Linked DNA regions of Alloyangia pacifica. The main gene of each other region encodes a partner of the protein of the gene in region 2 in a complex. Links are inferred from orthologs where the notes say so. Each region holds a gene or a part of one and is shown on either strand. Other genes may lie near its edges.

What was found. Proteins that work in one complex are often made in the same cells at the same time.
Region 1: the proteins of dapF (region 2) and CEW88_RS12740 are in contact, whole or in part, in a solved structure (PDB 5YGU), measured with the Escherichia coli proteins. The link is inferred for Alloyangia pacifica from one-to-one orthologs.

What each region holds. Positions count from the first base shown.
Region 1 is NZ_CP022189.1:2,632,563-2,635,335, forward strand. The notes cover bases 48-2,749. They hold CEW88_RS12740 (RNA pyrophosphohydrolase), read right to left. Parts: upstream 1,789-2,749; coding sequence 1,306-1,788; downstream 48-1,305. Other genes in these bases: CEW88_RS12730 (lytic murein transglycosylase), read left to right, coding at 48-862; CEW88_RS12735 (hypothetical protein), read right to left, coding at 869-1,309; CEW88_RS12745 (S41 family peptidase), read right to left, coding at 1,954-2,749. Also shown: more of CEW88_RS12730, read left to right, coding at 1-47; more of CEW88_RS12745, read right to left, coding at 2,750-2,773. UniProt on the Escherichia coli protein: Master regulator of 5'-end-dependent mRNA decay.
Region 2 is NZ_CP022189.1:594,514-597,498, forward strand. Bases 25-2,938 are described here. They hold dapF (diaminopimelate epimerase), read right to left. Parts: upstream 1,942-2,938; coding sequence 1,108-1,941; downstream 25-1,107. Other genes in these bases: mtaB (tRNA (N(6)-L-threonylcarbamoyladenosine(37)-C(2))-methylthiotransferase MtaB), read right to left, coding at 25-1,111; CEW88_RS02920 (O-antigen ligase family protein), read right to left, coding at 2,525-2,938. In the rest of the region: more of mtaB, read right to left, coding at 1-24; more of CEW88_RS02920, read right to left, coding at 2,939-2,985. UniProt on the Escherichia coli protein: Involved in the succinylase branch of the L-lysine biosynthesis and in the biosynthesis of the pentapeptide incorporated in the peptidoglycan moiety. Catalyzes the stereoinversion of LL-2,6-diaminopimelate (L,L-DAP) to meso-diaminopimelate (meso-DAP).

The DNA.
Region 1 (2,773 bases), 2.0 Mb from region 2 along the record:
CTACGGCGTCGACCGGCAAGTGGTGCTGGCGATCTGGGGCATGGAAAGCGCCTATGGCAGCCATCGAGGCACGCATCCGGTGATCCCGGCGCTGGCGACGCTGGCTTTTGGCTCGCGGCGGGGCTCTTTCTTCGAGGGTCAGCTGATCGACGCGCTGCACATAATCCAGAACGGCGACACCAGCCCCGAGCACATGACCGGCAGCTGGGCCGGGGCGATGGGCCATACGCAGTTCATTCCCTCCTCCTACCGGGCGCTGGCAGTGGACTGGACCGGCGACGGCAAGCGCGACATCTGGTCGGACAACCCCGCCGACGCGCTGGCCTCGACGGCGCATTACCTTGCCGAGAACGGCTGGATTCACGGTCAGCCCTGGGGGGTCGAGGTACAGCTGCCGCGCGGCTTCGACTACGAGCTGGCGGGCAGCACGGGCCGCATGCCCTCGGATTGGGCCCGGCTCGGCGTGGTCGGCATGGACGGACGTCCGGTACAGGACTTCGGCTCGGCCCGGCTGCTGCTGCCGGCGGGACACAGGGGCGCGGCCTTCCTGACCTTCAAGAACTTCAAGGTGATCTCGCGCTACAACGCCGCCGACGCCTATGTGATCGGGGTCGGGCACCTGGCCGACCGGATCATGGGCGGCGCGCCGATCCGCGCCAGTTGGCCCGATGACGAGCGCGCGCTGACCAGCGACGAGCGCAAGGAGCTTCAGGTGCGGCTGAGGCAGGCGGGTTTCGATCCCTCGGGGGTCGACGGGCGCATCGGGCCGAACACGATCAAGGCGCTGCGGGACTACCAGCGTGCGGTGGGCGTGGTGCCGGACGGCTATGCCTCGCTCGAGGTGCTGCACCGGTTGCGCTGAGGCGGTTCAGCGGCACCCCGCGCCGCAGCTCTTCACCAGCGCCCTCACCTGGCGGGCGCTGGGACCGGGCCAGCGGTTGGCGTTGCAGGGGTCGGCGATCAGCACAAGCCGGCCCTCCTCGCGCTTCAGCAGCGCCGCCATGGGGCCGGTCCGGGCCTCGCCGCACCATGGGCCGTAGCAGGAAACGCGCAGGGTGATGCGCTGGTCGAAGGGGCGGTCGAAGCCCGCCCGCCCCAATGCCCAGCCCCAGAAGCGCGCGGGCACTTCGCCCGAACTGCGCGGCACCGGTCCGGTCTCGAGCATGCCGTTCACCGCGATCCACTCGGTCTGCTCGGACTTCGCCGCGCGCACGTCGCGCGCCACGTCCGGCGGCAGGCACTTGAGCGCAAAGGCCGGACTGGCCACACCAAGCAACAGAACGAGAAACAGGAACGCGGTACGGATCACAGCTTCTCCCGGAAGGCGGCCATCACCTGCTCGTAAACGGGGCGCTTGAAGGGCACGATCTGGCCCAGAACCTCATCCGCCGGCAGCCAGCACCATTCCGAGAACTCGGGGTGCTCGGTCTGGATGTTCACCTGCGCATCCTCGCCGTGGAAGCGCAGCAGGTACCACTTCTGCTCCTGCCCCTTGTAGCGGCCCTTCCAGATGCGCGGCACGATGTCGTGCGGCAGATCATAGCAGAGCCAGCCCTCGGTCTCGGCCTCGACGGTGACCAGCGAGGGGCTGACGCCGATCTCTTCCTCGAGCTCGCGCAGGGCGGCCTCCTGCGGCGTCTCGCCCTCGTCGATCCCGCCCTGCGGCATCTGCCAGGCGGGCACCTCGCTGTCGAGCCGCTGGCCGACGAAGACGTGCCCGGCGGCGTTGACCAGCATCACGCCGACGTTGCGGCGATAGGGCAGCGCGGCGATTTCTTCGGGGGTCATGGTCTTCATCGGAGGCTCCTTGGTTTGCGTCGCACGCTAGCGCCGGTTCAGGAATTTTGGAAGGGACGACCCGTCTGGCCACGAGGCGAAGCCACTGGAAGCCCCCCACGGAAAAAGGCGCGCCCTGCGGGACGCGCCTTTGCCAGTCCCGGAAACCCGGAAACCTTATTTGTCGGTCGCCTGCGCCTGCTGCATGAGCGCCTGCTCGTCGCCGAGAACGCTGAGGCCCTTGAGGATGTCGATCGCATAGGCCAGCTGGTAGTCGTCCTGGCGCAACTTGGCGGCTTCCTCGGCCTTGGCGCGGTCCTCTTCAATCTGGCGGACCTCGTCCTCGGTCAGGCTGTCGTTGTCCAGCGCGCCGCGCAGGTCGGCCTCGGAGCGGCCGAAGCCGGGCACGGTGTCCTCTTCACTCTCCGGCTCGGGCGGACGCTGCTCGACGACGATGTCGGGCGAGACGCCGAGCGCCTGGATCGAGCGGCCCGAGGGGGTGTAGTAGCGCGCAGTGGTCAGGCGCATCGCGCCGTCGCCCCGCAGCGGCATGACGGTCTGCACCGAGCCCTTGCCGAAGCTCTTGGTGCCCACGACGACGGCGCGGTGGTGATCCTTCAGCGCACCGGCGACGATCTCGGACGCCGAGGCCGAGCCGCCGTTGATCAGCACCACGATCGGCTTGCCGTCCGACAGGTCGCCCTCGGTGGCATTGTAGCGCTCGCCATCGGCGGCGTTGCGGCCCCGGGTCGAGACGATCTCGCCCTTGTCGAGGAAGGCGTCGGCGACCTTGATCGCCTGGGTCAGAAGGCCGCCCGGGTTGTTGCGCAGGTCGAGCACGATGCCGTTGATCTTGTCGATGCCCCCCGCGGCCTCGACCTCCTTGGCCAGCCCCTCTTCGAGGTTGGGGAAGGTCTGGTCGTTGAAGGTGGTCACGCGCAGCACAACGGTGTCGCCCTCGCGGCGGGTGCGCACGGCGGTGAGGGTGATCGTGTCG
Region 2 (2,985 bases):
GCTGGGCGGCGAGGTGGCGCTCTACGGCAGCATCCCCGGCGGCGCGCAGGCGGGCGGCGCGCTCCTTGATCACGGTGCCATTCACCTTGCTCGGGATGCGTGCGGCGGGGGTGCCGGGGCGCGAGGAGTAGGGGAAGACGTGCAGCCAGGTCAGGTCGCAGTCCTCGACCAGCTTCAGCGAGTTGGCGAAATGCTCTTCGGTCTCGGTGGGGAAGCCGGCGATGATGTCGGCGCCAAAGGTCATCTCGGGGCGCAGCTTGCGCGCCTCCTCGCAGAATCGGATGGCATCGTCGCGCAAGTGGCGGCGCTTCATGCGCTTGAGGATCAGGTTGTCGCCGTGCTGCAGCGAAAGGTGCAGGTGGGGCATCAGCCGCGGTTCGGTGGCGATGGCCTGCATCAGGTTCTCGTCGGCCTCGATGGAATCGATCGACGAGATGCGCAAGCGCGGCAGATCGGGGATCAGCTTGAGGATGCGCATGACCAGATCGCCAAGCCGCGGCGTCCCCGGCAGGTCGGCACCCCAAGAAGTGAGATCAACCCCGGTCAGCACCACCTCGTTGTAGCCCTGCTGCACCAGCCGCTTGATCTGGTCCACGACCACGCCGGCGGGGACCGAGCGGGAATTGCCGCGGCCATAGGGGATGATGCAGAAGGTGCAGCGGTGATCGCAGCCGTTCTGCACCTGCACGTAGGCGCGGCTGCGGGTGCCGAAGCCGTCGATCAGGTGGCCGGCGGTTTCGGTCACCGACATGATGTCGTTGACCATGACCCGCTCGGTCTCGCCGATAAAGCCGTTCGACAGCCGCGACCAAGTTTCGGGGGCCATCTTCTCGGTGTTGCCGATGACCGCGTCGACTTCTGTCATGGCCGCAAAGCTGTCGGGGTCGATCTGCGCGGCGCAGCCGGTGACGATGACCTTGGCGTCGGGGTTCTCGCGGCGGAGGCGGCGGATCTCCTGCCGCGCCTTGCGCACCGCCTCGGAGGTCACGGCGCAGGTGTTCACGATCACCGCGTTTTCCATGCCGGCCTGGGCGGCAAGATCCTTCATCGCCTCGGTCTCATAGGCATTGAGACGGCAGCCGAGGGTGGTGAACTTGGGTGCGCCTGTCACGAGACCATCTCCAGCCAGTCGTGGGTGAAATGCCCGTCAAAGACGTGGGCGGTTGGGCCGGTCATCCAGACGCCATCCTCGCGCCAGTCGACCTGCAGCGTGCCACCGTCGAGCTCGATGGTCACGCGGCGCCCGGTGAGGCCGCGGCGTGCCGCGGCAACGGCGGTGGCGCAGGAGGACGAGCCCGAGGCCAGCGTGAGCCCTGCGCCGCGCTCCCACACGCGCATCCGCAGGTGGTCAGGGCCGATCAGGCTCGCAACCTGCACGTTGGTGCGCTGCGGGTAGAGCGGGTGATGTTCATGCGCCGGGCCGAAGCTCTCGATGTCCACCGACCCGGCATCCTCGACGAAGAAGGTGCAATGCGGGTTGCCCATGCCGGTGGCGGTTGGCTTGCCCTCGATCGGCAGCTCCAGCGTGTCCATTTCGGAGGCGAGGGGGATCTCGTGCCACTCGAGCTGCGGCGGGCCCATGTTCACAGACGTCAACCCCTCGCCTGCGTCGCGGGCCAGGAGCGTGCCACGCTCGGTGGTGAGGGTGAGCTCGGATTTGCCGGTCTCGTCCATCAGGAAGCGCGCGATGCAGCGCGTGGCGTTGCCACAAGCGCCCGCGGTCGAGCCGTCGGCGTTATAGAAGGTCAGATGCGCATCGCCGCTGTCCTGCTCGATCAGCGCCAGTTGGTCGAAGCCGACGCCGCGGTGCCGGTCGGCGATCGCCATGGCGAGGGCAGGGGTCATGACGACGGAGCGCGCACGCGCGTCCAGCACGACGAAGTCGTTTCCGAGCCCGTGCATCTTCATGAAGGGCAAATTTTGTGCGCGCGTGTGTTTCATCCGGGCGCATATACGCTTCTTGAGGGTACGTTTCCAGCCTACGTTGCGGGGGGCAGCCTTGCTGCGAATGCATGCGCCGGCGAAGGGCGGGGCCAGGGCCGCGGGAGAAGTTCGGCAGGATTGTCATTTTTCCGCTTGACCCCCCACGCCACAGTTCCTAGAAGCCGCCCACACACAGTGGGCCGTTAGCTCAGTTGGTAGAGCAACTGACTTTTAATCAGTGGGTCGCAGGTTCGAATCCTGCACGGCTCACCACTGTGTCAAAGTCCCGAGAGAGTGGGCCGTTAGCTCAGTTGGTAGAGCAACTGACTTTTAATCAGTGGGTCGCAGGTTCGAATCCTGCACGGCTCACCACTCTGGCAAGTTTCCTGATATGAAAAAGACTTGGCGCTTGCCCCGGTGGGGTCTTGCGGCTTGATCGGACCCGCGGGGGCCGCGCGCGAAACCGTCGCCGTTTACTGCGCGCCGCTGGCGTGGCTCAGCGGGCACCGCGCAATGGCCACGGCTGAACATTCCCTTGGCTTCCTGGACCGGCGGGGGTGATGGCGGCCGCGTCCGTGCTCGCCGGGCGCCGCAGAATCGGTCAGCGGGTCCGGACGCGAGAGGGCTCGACCAAGCGGCGGGTCCTGAACTGGAGTGATGGGTGATCGGCGTAGATGCAGCGGATGATCATCAGCGACTCGGCGGCGAGCGAGACCACATACCAGAGGAATCGCGGGATTCCGTCCTGAAGAAAGGTCATTGCCGCCAGATAGCCGACGAAGGCGGCGCAGAAGGCGACCAGCCGCCTTGCCATCAGCTCGTCCCCGACGCTGCGCGCGAGCGCGGCGCCTCGGAAGAAACTGACAGCGCCGAAGGCGGCGAAGCCGAGAAAGACCATCAGCCCGATCAGTCCCTGCTCGGTGAGGAACTCGAGGTAAAGACTGTGAGTCGCCCGGGCCTCGCCGCGGAAGATCAGCCCGTCCTCAAGCGCGTTGTTCTGATAGTGGACCTTGAAGTTGCCTACGCCGACTCCGAGCCAAGGATGCTCGTTGAAGAGGTTGT